DNA from 2 places in the Glutamicibacter sp. 363 genome. Region 2 is predicted to be linked to the other one. Evidence: predicted binding sites of a transcription regulator. Region 2 holds the regulator's gene; the other holds the start of a gene.
The links. The regulator HrcA, encoded in region 2, represses chaperone genes, less so after heat shock. The targets are predictions, from matches to a motif close to TTNGCACTCGNNNNNNNCGAGTGCNAA.

Region 1: groL (chaperonin GroEL) is a predicted target of HrcA. The motif match lies at 2,854-2,880, and genes of this name have one in related genera.

Annotation. Positions count from the first base shown of each region.
Region 1 is NZ_JBQSYR010000005.1:14,573-24,226, reverse strand. It holds gene ACT3UA_RS04270 (DUF4031 domain-containing protein) at 10-900, shown strand; gene groL (chaperonin GroEL) at 1,016-2,653, opposite strand; gene ACT3UA_RS04260 (LytR C-terminal domain-containing protein) at 2,943-3,545, opposite strand; gene ACT3UA_RS04255 (DUF3263 domain-containing protein) at 3,591-3,881, opposite strand; gene ACT3UA_RS04250 (uracil-DNA glycosylase) at 4,036-4,809, shown strand; gene ACT3UA_RS04245 (threonine/serine ThrE exporter family protein) at 4,806-6,476, opposite strand; gene ACT3UA_RS04240 (Atu2307/SP_0267 family LLM class monooxygenase) at 6,676-7,731, shown strand; tRNA gene ACT3UA_RS04235 (tRNA-Val) at 7,805-7,881, opposite strand; gene ACT3UA_RS04230 (GNAT family N-acetyltransferase) at 8,347-8,850, shown strand; gene ACT3UA_RS04225 (hypothetical protein) at 8,852-9,654, opposite strand, start outside.
Region 2 is NZ_JBQSYR010000006.1:21,046-30,255, reverse strand. It holds gene lepA (translation elongation factor 4) at 1-1,232, shown strand, start outside; gene hemW (radical SAM family heme chaperone HemW) at 1,233-2,462, shown strand; gene ACT3UA_RS04965 (DUF4870 domain-containing protein) at 2,480-2,881, opposite strand; gene ACT3UA_RS04960 (DUF3097 domain-containing protein) at 2,973-3,842, opposite strand; gene hrcA (heat-inducible transcriptional repressor HrcA) at 3,968-4,981, shown strand; gene dnaJ (molecular chaperone DnaJ) at 5,033-6,157, shown strand; gene ACT3UA_RS04945 (16S rRNA (uracil(1498)-N(3))-methyltransferase) at 6,160-6,933, shown strand; gene ACT3UA_RS04940 (GerMN domain-containing protein) at 7,015-7,827, opposite strand; gene ACT3UA_RS04935 (PhoH family protein) at 8,226-9,210, shown strand, end outside.

The DNA of each region.
Region 1 (9,654 bases), on a different contig from region 2:
GCTTAGATTATGAGCATACTGATCGACCCGCCACGCTGGCCCGCTCACGGGACACTCTTTTCCCATTTAGTCTCCGACACCTCAGTGCTGGAGCTGCACCAGTTCGCCAGCCGTCTGGGCATCCGGCAAAGAGCTTTCGACAGAGACCACTACGATGTGCCGCAGGAACGCTACGAAGAGTTCGTGGCGGCCGGAGCCCAGGAAGTCTCTGGAGGCGACTTAGTCCGCGCCTTAGTGCATTCCGGTCTTCGGATCCCTGCCCGGTTCCGCCCCGAACGGCTCAATCCTGCATTGCTGAAGCGTTGGGAACGGACCTTGTCCGGGCAACGGGCCTTGGCCGAAGAATTATTGCTTCGTTGGAGCCAGGAGCACCGCCGCTACCACGATCGGGTTCACCTGCTCGCGGTCCTTGAGGCATTGGACTGGCTCTGCGGCACACAGGTTGAGCCGCAGGATCGGCAAATATTGGAGTTGGCTGCTTGGTTTCATGATGCCGTCTACGAGGGCACCGCCGAGGACGAATTAGATTCTGCGAACTTAGCAGCGCGCAGCTTGCATGGGCTGATTACCGATGAGGCTCTTGCCAAGGTTCAACAATTGATTCTGCTGACCATCGAGCATCGACCTGCCGAAGGCGATCTGCTCGGAGCGTTGCTCAGCGACGCAGACCTAGAGGTTTTGGCACGACCAGCCAAGGCCTATCAACGCTATGCCCAGGCTATCCGGGACGAATACGATCATGTGCCGGCGGCGGACTTTGCCCGAGGCCGAGCAAGCATTCTTCGTGAGCTCCTGCGTAAAGACCGGCTGTATAACACCGCGTCTGCTCAGGAGCGCTGGGAAAAGCAAGCACGGGCGAACCTCGCGGCCGAGCTTGACCGGCTCCATGCGCAGGCCTAAGAACGCTCAAACGCAGCAAGCTTGACGGTTAACGGCCCGAGGGCCTGCTTCGTAGTGAAGCAAGCCCTCGGGTTCAGGTTCTCCTGCGAAACAGGCGCCTGGGAAGTACGGAAGCTTAGAAGCCGCCCATTCCGCCCATGCCACCCATGTCGTCGCCACCTGGCATGGCAGCGCCAGCAGGAGCTGGCTTATCTGCAACGACTGCCTCGGTGGTGAGGAACAGACCGGCGATAGATGCAGCGTTCTGCAGTGCCGAACGAGTCACCTTCACTGGGTCATTGACGCCGGCTTCCAACAGGTCAACGTACTGACCGGTGGCAGCGTTCAGGCCGTGGCCAGCTGGCAGGCCCTTGACCTTGTCAGCGACTACGCCTGGCTCCATGCCGGCGTTCAGTGCGATCTGCTTCAGTGGAGCTTCGATGCCAACACGAACAATGTTCGCGCCGGTGGCTTCGTCGCCTTCCAACACAAGCTTGGCGAATGCTGCGGCGCCTGCCTGAATCAGAGCCACGCCACCACCGGCGACGATGCCCTCTTCAACAGCTGCCTTAGCGTTGCGCACAGCATCTTCGATACGGTGCTTGCGCTCCTTGAGCTCCACCTCGGTTGCGGCGCCGGCCTTCAGCACAGCGACACCACCGGAAAGCTTTGCGTGGCGCTCCTGCAGCTTCTCGCGGTCGTAATCCGAATCGGTGTTCTTGATTTCGGCTGCGATCTGCGCCTTGCGGCCCTCGATAGCGTCGGCGTCGCCGCCGCCTTCAACGATGGTGGTCTCGTCCTTGGTGATAACGACCTTGCGGGCGGTACCCAGAACTTCGAGGCCAACAGTGTCCAGCGACAGGCCGATTTCCTCGGAAACAACCTGACCACCGGTCAGCAGTGCGATGTCGGTCAGCATTGCCTTGCGACGATCGCCGAAGCCTGGAGCCTTGACTGCTACAGACTTGAACAGGCCACGGATCTTGTTCAGGATCAGGGTGGCCAGTGCTTCGCCCTCTACGTCTTCGGCGATGATCAGCAGCGACTTGTTCGACTGCATGACCTTCTCCAGCAAGGAAACCATATCCTTGACCGAGGAGATCTTCGAGTTGACGATCAGGATGTACGGGTCTTCCAGCACGGTCTCCTGACGCTCAGCGTCGGTGACGAAGTATGCGGAGATGTAGCCCTTGTCGAAGCGCATGCCCTCGGCCAGCTCCAGCTCAAGGCCGAAGGTGTTGGACTCTTCTACGGTGATAACGCCCTGCTCGCCAACCTTGTCCAGTGCTTCGGCGATCAGTGCGCCGATTTCTGGATCGCCAGCGGAGATCGAAGCGGTAGCAGCGATCTGCTCCTTGGATTCGATCTTCTTAGCAGCAGCGAACAGTTCGGCGGTGACGGCTTCTACAGCCTTGTCAATGCCGCGGCGTAGCGCGATTGGGTCGGCGCCGGCAGCAACGTTGCGCAGGCCTTCCTTGACCAGAGCCTGAGCGAGCACGGTAGCGGTGGTGGTGCCATCACCGGCGACGTCGTCAGTCTTCTTGGCAACTTCCTTGACGAGCTCGGCACCGATCTTCTCGTATGGATCCTCGAGCTCGATTTCCTTGGCGATGGACACACCGTCGTTGGTGATCGTGGGTGCGCCCCACTTCTTCTCCAAAACAACGTTGCGACCGCGTGGGCCCAAGGTCACCTTAACGGCGTCCGCCAGAATGTTCAGGCCGCGCTCAAGTCCGCGGCGTGCTTCCTCGTCAAATGCAATCATCTTGGCCATAGTGGCTTTCGGTCCTTTCGGGGACGATTTTGCGAAAATGCAACCGACAGACAGCGCCCGCGACGGACGAGCACACCGTTGCCGGCATCGGGCCGACAATTCGGATTAGCTCTCGCTATCTGAGGTATTCTTCACGCTCCGTGCGTTGAGCAACCGCCGAGACGAAAGGGTTCGATTCTAAAACGAACAACCGATCGGCATTAGCAGTCGTAACGCATGAGTGCTAATACAAATATTGGCACTCTCGCATGGCGAGTGCAAGCTGATCGGCTGTGAGCGAAGCTAATTATTACTTCGAGTTCAACGTATCGTCAGCACCAAGGACGACCGAAACTCGGTTGGGGATGTTCCGGGTCTGCAGAACCTCATCGATGTTCAAGACTTCGGCGGCTTTTTCCGCGGTGGTCCGGTAGGCCTCGGACATGTAATACACCGTCGAAGTCTCGGCGTCTCGGGTCCAATTATCCGTCACGATATTCGTGAAATCAGCCTCGGCAAGCAATTCTTCGCCTGCCCCTGCAACTCCTGCAATACTTGCGCCGTTGTACACGCCGATGAGTTGTCCGTACAACACGTCAGCGTCATCGATGGTGCTAGACGGAGTTGCGCTTTCGGATGCTGCTTCGCTTTGGTCAGAAGAGTCTTCGCTCTCCGCCGGTGCAGAGGTTTGGCTCGGTTCGGAACCTGCTAGACGATCGGCAATGCCTGGACCAAAGAAGAATCCGGCGCCACCAATCAACAGCACCGCAATCGCGGACAGAACTACCCAACGAAGCTTGCTGTCCTTGCCCTTGGCGGCGGCAGACTGCGCCCAGCCGTGGGCATGATGCGACCCAACACGGGTACTAAACTCCGGAACGCGATCGAATTCGTCACGTGGGTAGTTGGTCATTCTTGTCCTTGCTCGAGGTCTGGCTGGCCGAGGCCGGCTATGAACTTAGCGTTCCCCGCCGACGGTACCGCTCACACGACGCTTAGTAGATCGAAGTCTACGCAACCGCTTTACCAGCATTGGGTCATAGGCCATCGCCGCATCCGTGTCGATCAGCTGGTTGAGTAGCTGATAGTAGTTTGTCGGCGAGATAGAGAACTGCTTGGTAATAGCTTGTTCCTTGGCTCCGGCATACTTCCACCACAGCTTCTCCATGTTCAAGATCTGTTGTGAACGCTCGTCCAGCTCCGAGTCGGGGTTCATCACGAAATCTACTAAAACCTCATTGCCAGCCATACGTTCACCTCATCCTTGAACTTCGAAAAGTCGGGTCTATTCATGCATATTTATCCACGCGTGGTGGACACACCACCGATATTCTAACCAATCAACCAACGCCGTGCCGTGTAACGCGGCACAACCGCGCCGCAAAAACGGCAGAATGGTTGCCATGAACAACGAGCAGCCCGCCCTTTTCGACGCTCCCGAGCCTACCGCGCCACCGGCATATTCCGCCGAAGACTTCCCCTTCTTCTTTGGTGCAAAATCGCTGGCAAGTCGCGGGTTTATCGCCGCGGATTGGGTTTCCACTTTGGAACCGCTCGATGGCGTGTTGCAGGAAATCGCGCATAAGTTGGCGGCACGCTCACAGGCTGGCGAGGAGATACTCCCAGCCCCAGAGGTGATGTTGCGCGCACTATCGCTCCCCGCAGCCGAGATCAAAGTCTTGATCATGGGCCAAGACCCCTATCCGACGCCCGGACATGCGAACGGGCTGGCCTTCGCCGCAGCGAAGACTGTGCGCCCCTTGCCGCGCAGCTTGCGCAATATTTACAAAGAGCTGTACGCGGATCTTGGCGTGCCCGAGGCCGGGCACCCTGACCTCGGCGCTTGGCATGAGCAAGGGGTCATGCTGCTCAATCAGGTTCTCTCTGTGACTGCGTCAAACGCCGGCAGTCACCAGAAGCTTGGCTGGGCACCGGTGGTAGAAGCAATCATCGCTACGCTCAATGCCCGCAAGGTGCCGGTGGTGGCCGTTCTATGGGGTGCCCACGCACAGAAGCTAGGTACCCTGATGAACAATATGCCCCAGCTTCGCAGCGCTCATCCTTCCCCGCTATCCGCTTCACGTGGATTCTTTGGGTCAAAGCATTTTTCGAAAATTAATAGGCACCTGGCCGAATCCGGTCAGGCGCCTATTGAATGGAATCTGCCGGCCGGCTAACGGCGGCGGATACGCCGGCGTTCGCGCCGTGCGTTGGAGGTCAGCGGACGGCACAGGGTGTCGCCGAAGACCACGCCACCGGCGATGGACAGCATGATCGCAAACGCGTTGAACATTTCCACCAGGCCGGCGAACATTTCATCCTCGTCGAAAACGATGCCGTACATGGCCCGGAAGATCATCAGGCCGGGCAGCATGAACATGACCGCCGGGGCGGCGATCACTAGCTGCGGTGAATTCAATTTGTCCGCCAAGAAGCGTGCAGCAAAGCCAATGACCGTGGACACCACCGCTGGCGTTGCCCGGGCTCCAAGCCCGACCTGCTCCGCCAATAGCAGCACCAAATAGCCGCCGACCGCGATCAACGCGGTAGGCAGCAACAAGCGCTGTGCGGTCTGTTCGGTGACCGAACCGGCCAGAATGGCGACTGCTACCAGCGCGATGAGCATCCATGCCGGATAATCGGTGGCAGCGATTTTATGAACATCGACTTCGTCCCCGCCCAATACGGATGAAACCACCAACGCCGCGGAGATCCCCGAAAGGATCGCCGTATAGGTCAACCCCGCGGAAAAGAGACGTCCGACCGCGGTGACCGGGAAGCCGTTGATTGCGTCTTGTAGCGCCGAAACAAATCTACCCGAAGGCAGCAGAAGCAGGATGCCACCAGAGACTACCAATGCCGGGTCCAATGGGGCGTGGACTTGATGGCTGAGCAAGGCTATTCCGGTGACGGTAAATGTCGAGGTCGCCACGGTGAAGAACTCTGGGACGCGCCAGCGGGACCCGTACCGGCCGATCTGCGAAATCAGCCAGGAGGAAGCCATCGCGACGAGCGCGCCGAGCCATGACCCACCGATGAACAGGACGAAGGCGGCGGCGAAAACCGATTGTCCCACCGCAACGAACCAACGCGGGAAAGGCTTCGGCTTCCGTGTGATCTCCTTGAGCCGCTTGGCAGATTCGGTACGCGATACGCCGCCTGCGATGATGTCCGAAACCAGCTCGTGCACCATCACCATGCCCGCGTAGTTCGTGGTGTACGAACGCACCACGCGCAGAATGGAGTAGCTCTCAGCTTCTGGCGGGCTGTAGTTCAGGTGCAAGGATTGATTGGTGATATCCACGTCTAGGTGGCTAAGCCCTAGTGCTGCGGTCACCGCGATGATGCTGGTTTCCACTTCCAAGGCGCCAGCCCCATAACGAATCAGCGTTTCGCCAAGGTCCAGCGCGAACTCCATGGTTCGCCGCGCCGAAGCATCTTGATCGACGTTGACCCTAGGGTTCGCGTAGGGGGTGCCGCGCAATCGGTCAACGACCTTCAGCGCCTCGGTCGGTGGCGTATCCGAGATCCACATTTTTGCCAGCAATCGGCGAGCCACCGGGTTGGCTCGCGTAGGCATTAGTGTAATGCCGTCATCGGAGGTATAGACCTGGCCGGTACGCGACTCGATGTCCGCCACGTCCGCTGACGCAACGCTCGCACTTACCGCGGTATTTAACGGTAGTTCGGAGGCCATGGTCGTCTCAAAAGACGCCGTCTCGGGAAGGTGCCCCATGTTGATTTCACTCGTCGAAATACGAGGTAGCGACCCAGCCAATGGCGAAGGATCCTCTCCTGGATTTTTCGAATCCGTGTGCTTCTCACCATGGTCTTGCTGCGCCACGAACCACTCCCCCTAGGCTCTCGTTCTATCCGTCAACCTCACGATACAACCAAGGCAAGTAAAGCGGGAGGATGGAATCAAAATAGGCCAAGTATCCCTGAACACATCTGGCATATTTTGCCCTCGGAAATAATTTTGTCGGATGACTGGTTACCTATTTAGATGCAATCGCATGTAAGCCTAAGAGAAGAGGACCATCGTGAGTTCCATCGGTCAAACAAGCCTACGGCCTGAAATTGGAGTTGAAACTTTCGGGGATCTCTCCGAAGATCAGCATGGCAAGCAGTTATCGCACGCCCAGGTTATTCGCAATGTCATCGTCGAAGGGCGGAAGGCCGAAGAAGTCGGCCTTGATTTCTTCGGCGTTGGAGAACACCACCGAGACGATTACGCTGTATCGTCGCCGGAAATAATTCTCGCGGCGCTGGCGCAAGTCACCGACAAGATCCGCCTCGGAACCGCGGTAACTGTGCTCTCCAGCGATGACCCGGTTCGGGTGTACGAGCGCTTCGCAACGCTCGATGCTATCGCGCAGGGACGTGCCGAAATTATCGCCGGACGCGGCTCCTTCATAGAGTCCTTCCCGTTGTTCGGGCTCAACCTCGACGACTACGAATCGCTCTTCGAAGAAAAACTCGATCTTCTGGCTAAGGTCCGAACCGGAGAGCCAGTGACTTGGTCTGGAGAACACCGCGGCGCCTTGACCAACCAACAGCTCTATCCGCTCTTGGAAAATGATCCACTCACCACTTGGGTTGGAGTCGGTGGCAGCCCGCAGTCGGTACTTCGCGCCGCCCGCCACGGGCTTCCGCTCTTTCTCGCCATCATTGGTGGCCAGCCCTCAGCCTTCGAACAGCTAGTTCGGCTCTACCACCGCGCTCTGAAAGAGCTGGGCAAGCAACCACAAAAGGTGGGTGCGCACTTCCACGGATTAGTTGCACCGACCGATACGGAAGCTCTCGAACTGCTGTGGCCGCACTATCAGCGCACCATGAATCGTCTGGGCGCCGAACGCGGGTGGCCGCCGGTCAGCAAAATGCGTTTGGAAGCCGCTATGGGGCCCGAGGGCTCCATGATGGCCGGTAGTCCGTTGACCGTCGCCGCGAAGATGGCAAAGGTCGCCAAAAGCCTCGGACTAAGTCGAATAGACATCAAATATTCGGCAGGCTCTTTGCCACACGAAACCATGCTCGACAGCATCGAGCTGCTTGGCAACGAAGTCAAACCGCTCGTTCACGAGCTACTGGCCGAATAACCCGCCGCTAAGCGCGATTCAAAGGAAGTTAAATAAAGAGAAAACCACCGGCAGCGGTGGTTTTCTCTTTATCTGGTGGATCTTACTGGACTCGAACCAGCGACCTTTCGCGTGTGAGGCGAACGCTCTAACCAACTGAGCTAAAGATCCATCTCTGCGCCGACCTCCCGGTCAAGCACCTAAACGATCTTAGCGGTCTTTGCCTCGGCCGCAAAATCGGCGCCAGTTGCCGCGCTGTTTGCGGTTGCGGTGCCAACCACGGCGCCTGCCAAGGGCCGTACCTCAAAAGGAATTCCGCCTACGGCAGGTCCAGGATAAAAGTGCCTTTAGTTTATCTAGATTTCACTTTATGGCCGCTATTTTCTCTTGCGAACATGCAGGGATTGAATGCATAATTTTTTTAGTTCCTCGTGCTCATACTCAGCCCTGCAACGACGTTGTCGAAAGCCACCGGCGGCGGACCCTAACGGCCAACGAAATCCCTTGCTCTGCATCCCGCCGAAAAGCAACAACCAGATAGTTCGTTCGTCTTAGCATTCAGGACGGTTCCCAGTGCGCCCCACCCTTCGCTACGCCCTGTCATCAACAGCTCCTTCTGGTGCTTTTCGCACCGAAATGGCCACCTTGTACCCTGAAATCGATGATCGATGGAATCAAAAAATAGAACGCGCACGTTGTGTGGTCAGCGTCCGTGACTCAGGTATTCTGGTCGCAGCCGGAGTCGTGCACGACTCGGTACTTGCTCCCACTAGCGCCATGGGCGCGCTTGAGCTAGGTTGCATGGCGGTCCGCCCAGAATATCGTCGGCAAGGCATACGCCAGCAAGTGACCGACCTGCGTCTGGAGTTCGTTGTGCAGGCAGGCTGCATACCCATCACCGTTATTGATTCGGCGAATCCCAGCTCATGGGCAGCCTACGAACGCTCCGAACTATGGGAACGCGAACGGGCTTTCGAATTCGACGGGCGGACCAAGTACATTTATCGCGCCACCGCTCTCGCATCGGATTCGCTGCCGTACTTTCCGCAGCGTGACGTCGCGCCCAGTACACTGACGGGCCATGCGCTTCGACCTTTGCAGAGCTCTTGGCATTCGCCACAAGTTCACACAACCAGATGAGTTAAAAGAGCGCTTCTTGTAGCTCATCGACGAGCTCATGCCCTGGCACCGGAACTACCTCACCCGCTCGGCGAGCGCGCGCCGACTCATGCAGGTCGATCGGGGTAACTTTCAGCACCGAGTCCACCATGGCATTCAAAAACTGAGCGGTACCAACATCTTCGGGCACCGGGTTGTGGACCACCTTGACCGCTGGTTGCTCGTCACTATCATCCCAGTCCACGAGCAATAGTCCGGTGGCGGTATAGCCAAAGCCATCTCCGAAGTCGCGTAGCTTGCGGATCATGTCCACGGTACGCCGGAAAGCTGCCGGTTCGGTTTCTAAAATGGTCGCGCGCTGCACAAAATAGAATCCCACAGCCGCCAGCGGGTAGCGGGCACGCAGATTGGCCGCGTCCCCGTACGCTTCTTCGTACCGATTGGACAGGTTCTTCCCGAAGGAGGAGGTCATCGCCTTGGTGCTCAATAGCAGTTCTGGTCCGGTTGACCAGTGTGTCATCACCACGTCGGTCTGCTTCATGTAGGCGCGACCCAGTATCCTGGCGTCGGTGCTTCCGGCCTTGCCGGCCAGGATTGCTTCATGCAGTTCGTCGGAGAGCCGTTCGGGTAGCTTGCGCAGCAATTCGAGGATGTCCGAAGACAACACCCGTGGCGCTTCCGCGCGTGGCCAGACGAGGTCTGCATCGAATCCCGCCCGGCGGAGTTCATGAGCTAGCCAAGCGTCGACGCCCTGGGCAAAACGACCGGAACGGGTCGCGGCCTTAGAACGCACTGGAATGCTTAGCAACCGCTCGAGAACGTCGA
Region 2 (9,210 bases):
CACGGGCCATGATCTTCGACTCCGTCTATGACACCTACCGCGGTGTGGTCACCTACGTTCGTGTCGTCGACGGCATGTTGCGTCCGCGCGAACGCGTCCAGATGATGTCCACCGGCAGCACGCACGAACTGCTCGAAATTGGCGTCTCCGCCCCCAACCCGGTTCCAAGTAAGGGACTGGGCGTGGGTGAGGTCGGCTACCTGATCACCGGTGTGAAGGATGTACGCCAGTCCAAGGTCGGAGACACTGTCACCAATAGCCTGAAGCCTGCCGCTGAGTCCCTCGGCGGATACGAAGATCCGAAGCCGATGGTGTTCTCGGGACTTTACCCGATGGACGGTACTGATTACCCGGCGCTGCGCGATGCTTTGGATAAGCTTCAGCTCAACGACGCCGCCCTGGTGTACGAGCCAGAGACTTCCGTCGCTTTGGGCTTCGGGTTCCGCGTTGGCTTCTTGGGGCTCTTGCACCTGGAAATCACCCGTGAGCGTTTGGAGGCCGAGTTCAACCTCGACCTGATTTCTACCGCTCCGAACGTGGTCTATGAGGTCATGGGCGAAGACAAGCAGTTGACCACCGTGACCAACCCCTCGGAGTTCCCCGAAGGCAAGATCCTCGAGGTTCACGAACCACTGGTCTCGGCAACTATTCTCGCTCCATCCGAATTCATCGGCTCGGTCATGGAATTGTGCCAGGGACGTCGCGGCACCTTGCGCGGTATGGATTACCTCAGCGAAGAACGCGTAGAAATGCGCTACACGCTGCCGCTGGCCGAGATCGTTTTCGATTTCTTCGACCATCTGAAGTCACGTACGCGTGGTTACGCATCCTTGGACTGGAAGGCCGACGGAAGTCAGGTTGCAGACCTGGTCAAGGTCGATATTCTACTGCAGGGTGAGCAGGTGGACGCGTTTAGCGCGATCACCCACCGCGACAAGGCGTACTCATACGGCGTGATGATGACCGGCAAGCTGCGTGAACTGATTCCACGCCAGCAGTTCGAGGTGCCGATTCAGGCTGCCATCGGTTCGCGCATCATCGCCCGCGAGTCCATTCGCGCCATCCGCAAGGATGTGCTGGCCAAGTGCTATGGCGGCGATATCAGCCGCAAGCGCAAGCTGCTGGAAAAGCAGAAGGCCGGTAAGAAGCGAATGAAGATGGTCGGCCGCGTGGAGGTTCCCCAGGAAGCCTTCATCGCCGCGTTGTCCACCGGCGAAGAGAAAAAGAAGTAAATGCCCTCAGTTTTGCCTGATGGCGATCCGGCTCCGGCCGATGGTCTGCTCCCCGCATTGTGTTCACACAATGCGCAGGAGCGGACCATGTCCTTTTATGTACATATTCCGTTCTGCACGGTGCGCTGCGGATACTGCGACTTCAACACCTACACCGCAAAGGAACTTGGTTCCGGGGCGAGCCAAGCCAGCTATGCGGCCACCGTCAGCCAGGAAATCAGCTTCGCTCGGCAAGTGATGGACAAATCTGGCTTGCCGCATCGTGAAATCGAGACCGTGTTCTTCGGTGGCGGCACCCCGACCCTACTGCCAGCCAGCGACCTGGTGTCGGTTTTGGCACGCATCAACAGCGAATTCGGGCTGAAGCCCGGCGCCGAGGTCACTACCGAGGCGAACCCGGATTCGGTGACCCGTGAAAGCCTGCAAGAGCTCAAGGACGGCGGGTTCACCCGCGTGTCCTTTGGCATGCAGTCGGCGGTGCCACATGTGCTGGCGGTGCTGGAGCGAACCCACGATCCCAAGGGCGTGCCGCAGGTGGTCCGCTGGGCTCGCGAAGTGGGTCTCCAGGTGAGCGTCGATCTGATCTATGGGACTCCGGGGGAGTCCTTGGAGGATTGGCGCACCAGCGTGGAAGCGGCTTTGAGCTATGAACCGGATCACATTTCGGCCTACGCGCTGATTATTGAAGAGGGCACCAAGCTTGCGGCGCAGATTCGCCGCGGACAGGTACCGAACATCGACGATGACGATCATGCCGAAAAGTATCAGCTGGCCGATGAAATGTTCGCGGCCGCGGGCTTCCGCTGGTATGAAGTTAGCAACTGGGCCAAGGGCGAAGGGCATGCTTGCCGGCATAACGTTGCCTACTGGCAAGGCGGAGACTGGTGGGGCGCCGGACCGGGTGCCCATTCGCATGTTGGTGGCCTGCGCTGGTGGAATGTGAAGCATCCTTCGGCCTACCAGCAGCGGATCGACGGCGGGATTTCCCCGGGCCACGGCCGCGAGTTCCCCGATGCCGAGGCAGTCAAACTGGAGCGCACGATGCTGCTGACCCGGTTGGGCAGCGGCATGCCGATCGCCGAATTGGATGAGCATGGCCGTCGGGCAGTTGCCGGACTCATTGCCGACGAGCTGATCGAACCGCAGTCGGCCTTTGCCGGAACGATCGTGTTAACGCAACGAGGTCGGCTCCTGGCCGACCTTGTAGTGCGGGAACTGTTGGACTTCTAAAGTTTCAGCAAGGATTGTTACTTCATTAGCCGCAGGTTGAATGCGTAGCGGTATGGGCGTCCCTTGTTAGCCTGGATGGCTGCACGGGCGCCCATCAGCGTCATATAGACCCAAAGCGCCACGGTGGCTACCGCGAACGCCCAGCCAAACCCGGGAACCAGGGTGAGCACGTTCAGCACGATGGCCAAAATGGTCAGCGGAAACGTGAAGTTGAAGGCTTCTTTCGACTCCTGCGAGGTAAAAGGTCCACGGTCGCGGTACACGGCGAAGATGATGGCCGCGGGAATGCATCCCAGTACCGCGCCGAAATGCGACATCATGGCCCATTGGCGATCCTCGGAAGGAGTCAAGGGCAAAGCCGAGACCTTGGAACCTTCGAAACGTGAATTTTCCGGCGGTACGGTCTTGCGTGCAGTCACGTGGCGCTTCCTTGTTTAGCAGTGGGTGGTCGATCTGATTCTATCGAGGATCTAGCGACGCAGAGTACAACCCGCCCTAAAAATCCAACTATTAGTCAATCGTTAGGAAACCGTAATCTTCGCTGGTTAGAAAATCGATGAGCTCCTCGACCTTACCCAGCAGCTGCGGTTCAAGCTGTGCGTAGTGGTCAACTCGGGAAAGGATGCGCTGCCAACCCAGCCCGATGTCCTCGGCAGTTGAATGCGGCCAGCCGAACGCGCGTAATATTCCGGTTTTCCAATCCGTTCCACGGGGGATCACCGGCCACTTCTCAATATTAAGTGCTGCCGGTTTCACCGCCTGCCACACGTCGACATACGGATGACCAAGAATCAGGACATGATTCGCCGCACCGGGAACCGCCATCGCTTCCTTCACGATACGTTCTTCCTTGGTGCCCGCAATCAGGTGGTCAACCAAGATCCCCAGACGCCGTTCGGGCGAGGGATTGAAAGCGCGAATGGCGCCGGCAAGATCGTCGACGCCATGCAGAGGCTCAACGACGATGCCTTCCACGCGCAGGTCATGGCCCCAGACTTTCTCCACTAGTTCGGCATCGTGCTTGCCTTCGACCCAGATCCGGCTGGCGCGTGCCTCGCGGGCCTTCAAACCGGTGACCGCCCGGGAACCGGAAGCTGAAACCATGTTCTTTGGCGCCAATGCCTTGGCTTGTGGCTCAACGATCTCCACCGGCTCGCCTTCGAGCAGGAAGCCGAAGCCCGCTTGGAAAGAGCGGGTCTTGCCCCGCCGGTCTTCTAAAACGATCACCCGCATTCCTCCGGACTTCTCGGTACGCACCACTTCGCCGACCCAACCGCTGTCCACGTCTTCGAGTAGTAGGCCCATTGATATCGGAACTTGACGCAGTTTTTTCGGTGCAGGTGCACTGAGGTCGTGGGCTCCCCAGGAGTAATTGGTCACGTACTGCCTTTCGCTGTGATCGAATACGCTCGAAATCCAATGCTAGCAACCGATGTAGGTATTAGACTTGGCACTTGATAGGTTAGAGTGCCAAATCCTTGCCGGAGTTCATAGGAGGTGTTGACGTGAGCGAGTTTCGACGTCTGGACGTTTTACGCGCCATTGTGGAGGACTACGTCCAGTCGCATGAACCGGTAGGTTCAAAGGCTTTGCTTGATCGGCATAACCTGGGAGTTTCTGCTGCCACGATTCGCAATGATATGGCCTTGCTGGAAGAAGAGGGGCTCATCGCTGCCCCGCACACCTCCTCGGGAAGAATACCCACGGAAAAAGGCTATCGCCGATTCGTTGACCAGATCGGCGAGCTTAAGCCGTTGTCTCGGGCGGAGCGCGAGGCCATCAACAAAATCTTGGATAATTCCCAGGATTTAGATGAAGTCTTGCATAGCACCGTGCGCTTGCTGGCACGTTTGACGAATCAGGTGGCGTTGATCCAGGTGCCGCACTATGACACCGCATCGCTGCGCAATCTGGACCTAGTCGGACTTGGCTCATCCCAGGTATTGATGGTCATGATTGCCTCCAATGGCACCGTCGACCAGCGGATGATCGGCACTTCCAGGGCGTATAGCGACGACGAACTGCAGGGTATGAAGCAAGGCGTGCTCAAGGCCTTTGGCGGTCGGCAGTTGGCAGATCTCGTAGGTTCGCTGACCACCGAATCAATTCCGCTCCAGCTTCTGGAAGATACGCTGTTCATGACGGTGCTCGGTTCCTTGCAGGAGATGGCACGTGCGGCTAACACCCAGCGCATCGTGATGGCGGGGACCGCGAACCTTGCCCGTTCGGTGGGAGATTTCCCGCTGACGCTCACCCCGGTGCTCGAAGCGCTTGAAGAGCAGGTGGTGCTGCTGAAGCTGTTCTCCGAGTTGGAAGCGGACTCTCGGGGCGTGGCGGTAGCCATTGGCACCGAGCACCATTACGGGCAGCTTTCCGACGCAACGGTCATCGCGACAACCTATGGCTCGGACACCAGGAACAAGCTTGGAGTGCTCGGTCCGACGCGGATGAATTATCCAACCTCCATGTCTTCGGTCCGGGCGGTTGCCCGTTACCTGTCAAAGATTTTGACGAACTAGTTTCGTCAGCAACAACGTTTTATATTTTTACGAAAGGACACGGCGAATATCGTGAGCTCGCATTACGAGACGCTGGGTGTTGCCCAGGACGCGACCCCGCAGGAAATCAAGAGCGCCTACCGCAAGCTGGCGCGCAAGCTGCACCCCGATGTCAACCCAGGCGAGGGGGCAGCCGAGCAGTTCAAGCTCGTCACACGAGCCTACGAAGTCCTTTCCGACGAAAAGAAGCGCGCCAACTTCGACGCCACCGGCGACCTGAACGGCAACGGCCAGCAGGGATTCGGCGGCGGAGGCCAGAACTTCGGTGGCTTCGGCGACATCTTCGAACAGTTCTTCGGCGGCGGGCAAGCCCAAGGGCCGGCCTCGCGCACGCAGGCCGGCCGCGACGCGCTGATCACCATCACCATCGATTTGGTCGACGCTGTCAAGGGCACCGTATACCCGCTCGAGATGGAAACGGCCGTCACCTGCAAGGTCTGTGAAGGCTCTTGCTGCCGGCCCGGCACCAGCCCGGTTACCTGCGAAACCTGCCGCGGTGCGGGCCAGATCCAGCGTCCGGTGCGTTCCTTCCTCGGCCAGATGATGACCGTGGAAACTTGCCCGGCCTGCCGTGGCTTTGGCACGACCATTCCGGATCCATGCAATGAATGCAATGGCGAGGGACGCGTGCGCGAGCACGTCTCGAAGTCGCTGAACATTCCGGCCGGTGTCGATGCCGGCACTCGTATCCAGCTGCGCGGACAGGGCGAAGCCGGTCCCGGCGGTGGCCCGAACGGAAACCTCTTCGTCGAAATCGACGTACGCCGCCACAAGGTCTTCGAACGCGCGCAGACCGACTTGCACGCGAAGATGGCCATCCCAATGACCGGCGCCGCCCTCGGTTGCGAGCTGAAGCTGGAAACCTTCGATGGTGAACAGCAGATCACCGTGGAATCGGGCGCCCAGGACGGGGACACCATCACTCTGCCAGGGCTGGGTGTGCCGCGCCTGCGCGGTGGCAAGCGTGGCGACATCGTGGTGCACCTGCAGGTGGAGACTCCGACGAAGCTGGACGCCGCACAGCGTGAGCTGCTCGAGCAGCTGGCGGCATTGCGTGGCGAAGAGATGACCGCCGGCCGCGTCGAACAGTCCGGTGGAATGTTCTCGCGACTGCGTGACAAGTTGAACCAACGCTGAGCATGAGCAATCACAGCTTCGTGATCGACGCTCAGCAAGCAGCTGAGGCCATGGTGGGGGACAGCTTGGAGCTCACCGGGCCCGAGGCCCACCATGCGGTTGCGGTCAAGCGTGTGGCGCCCGGCGAGGAGCTGGACTTGCTCGACGGCACCGGGCTCCGGTTGCGAGTCAAGGTCAGTGCCGCGGCCAAGGACCTGCTCAGCGTGACCGTGGTGGAACGCATCGAAGAAGCGCCGCCGGTCCACCCGGTCGGCCTGGTGCAGGCGCTGGCCAAGGGCGACCGGGATCTACAGGCCGTGGAATCGGCGGTGGAACTGGGAATTTTCACGGTCCGCCCCTGGCAGGCCGATCGATCGATTGTGCGTTGGAATGGGCCGAAGGCCGAAAAGGCCTTAGCTAAATGGCGTTCGCAGGTGCGTTCGGCACAGAAGCAGTCACGCCGCGCCTTCGAACCAAAGGTCTTGGACCCGCTCGGGTCCAAGGCTCTGGCCGGACAGATCGCGCAGCTTGCTGCCCAGGGCGAGCTGGTTCTGATCCTGCATGAATCAGCTAAATGCTCGGTGGCCGAGGAAACCCGGTCGTGGCTCGATTCGGCCCCGGCGCATGCGGGGGTGACGTTGGTAGTGGGCCCCGAAGGCGGGATCAGCGACGCGGAGCTCGATCAGTTTGTCGGCGCCGGAGCCAAGGCCGCGCTCTTAGGCGAGCACGTGCTACGCGCTTCGACGGCCGGGCCGGCAGCCCTCGTTCTGGTTCGGCATCTGCTCGGAGAACTGTAGCCGCCGAAAGGTTCAGCAATTAAGAAGTTCCGCAGGCCGACGGCCTGCGGAACTTTTTAATTGGTAGCGAATATTCGCAGCCTATTTAATGGTGAACTCGCTGGATACCGAGGCGATCTTTTCTTCGGATCCGGATTCCCTGCCCCAGAAGGTGAGTTTGTAGGCGCCTACGCTCAGCTGCTTGGTGAAATCAAAGGAGCCATCGGGATTGACCTTATCTTCCGGGATTGGCTTCTCGGCGGTGAGCACGGTGAGCTTTCCCGACTTGTCCTTGCTCTCCAAGCTGTAATAGATGCCGTCGCTGAACTTCGAGGCGCGAGCATTGAACTGGATCTGACCGGCCTTGCGGGTCGACCCGTATTGCGGGTCGATAATCCAAATCGGGGCCATGAATGAGGCATCGCGGTCGTAGGAGTCCGCCAGTCGCAAGTCGCCGAAGACCGTGGCGTTGGCCCGGCCGTCAACCAGAATTCTCACTTTCGGTGGCAGCGAGCCAACGAGGAGGCCTGCGTTGGACGCGGCGGCGGTGGCGGTGAACACCAGCTGCTGAATTGTGCGTTCGGAAAGGCCACGATCAAGCTTTGCACCGAAGACCTTCTCCGGTAGGTCCAGGGTGATCACATTGTCCTGGTTCATGGACACGCCAACTTCACCCGAAGGCTTCAGATGCGTGTACCACTCGGCATTGGCCGGCTTTTCGTTGAGCAGGTAGGAGATTGAATCGCCGATCGGCTCGCCAGTGGCGTTTTTTGTGGCGTACTCGCGGTAGAGGAAAACCCCGAGGTCCATATTTTCAAGCCAGTAGATCGGGAGCCTGTCGATCGGGGAATGGTGCTCCACCGAATCGTTGGCAGGAGGCAGTCCCACGGTACCCGCGGCAGTACTGATCGGCATTTCGTGGGATTCTTCGCGCGAGGCAAGACCGCAGCCAGCTGCTACGACGAGAGTTAAACAGACTCCGGTGACGGTTACCCGCTTGGAGATCAACCTCGTAATTCTTCCTTGCACTACTTACCAATCCGTTGATTATTCACTTGACACCTTGCTGTAAACCAGCTCTGGCGCTCAAATAGTTTGGCACATGATGGCGCCCGGGATCGCCAAAAAGGAGTCTAACGAAGGATTCGTAACCAAATCTATACCTTTACCACCACAGATGCTTTAGAATCACTTCAGATTTTTGTGCTCTAGCTACCTGCGAAATTATCCCCTAAGCGTGCTGAACTAGATAGACTGTAGGGGACAAGAACAATAATCATTGCCAAGCTCAGCAAAGGGGCACTAAGCACTGCATGCAGGTTGAACAGAACAAGATGCCGGTCGAATCCGGCCCCGCGTCATTGACGATCACCTTCGACACTCCCGAACTCATGGTTGCCACGCTGGGTCCAAGCGATGAATTGTTGCGCATTCTGACCGGCGCCTACCCGCTGGTGCAGTTTCGCCCCAATGGCGCTTCCTTGACCCTGGTTGGCGAGCCCGTGCAGGTGCGCAAGGCTCAGCGTGTGACCGAAGAGGCCCGTGCACTTGCCAGCCGCGGCTCCCGGATGAGCGCAGACACCATTGAGCAGATCATCAAGATGCTCTCCGCCGGTGGTGCCGATGCGCCCACCGACGTCCTCGGGCTGAAGATTCTCTCCGGACGGGGACGCGCGATCCGGCCGAAAACGCTGAATCAGAAAAGCTATGTCGACGCCATCGAAGACAACACGGTGACCTTCGGCGTGGGTCCTGCCGGTACCGGCAAAACTTTCCTGGCCATGGCTATGGCCGTGGCAGCCTTGCAGGCGAAAGAAGTCAGCCGCATCATCTTGACTCGTCCCGCCGTAGAAGCCGGGGAGAAACTGGGCTTTTTGCCCGGAAGCCTCACGGAGAAAATCGATCCCTATCTGCGTCCGCTCTATGATGCGCTGCACGACATGATCGACCCGGAGACCATTCCACGGTTGCTGGAGGCAGGCACCATCGAGGTCGCTCCCTTGGCGTACATGCGCGGGCGCACCTTGAACGATGCCTTCGTGATTCTCGACGAAGCGCAGAACACCACCAGCGAACAAATGAAAATGTTCCTCACTCGTTTGGGCTTCGGCTCCAAGATGGTCATCACCGGCGATGTCACTCAGGTGGATCTGCCCGGTAACTCGGTCTCCGGGCTTCGCATGGTGATCGACGTGTTGGCGGGTATCGACGACATCGCCCTGTGCCGGCTGGATGCCGGCGACGTGGTGCGCCACCGCCTCATTGCAGATATCGTCACGGCGTACGATCGCTGGGACA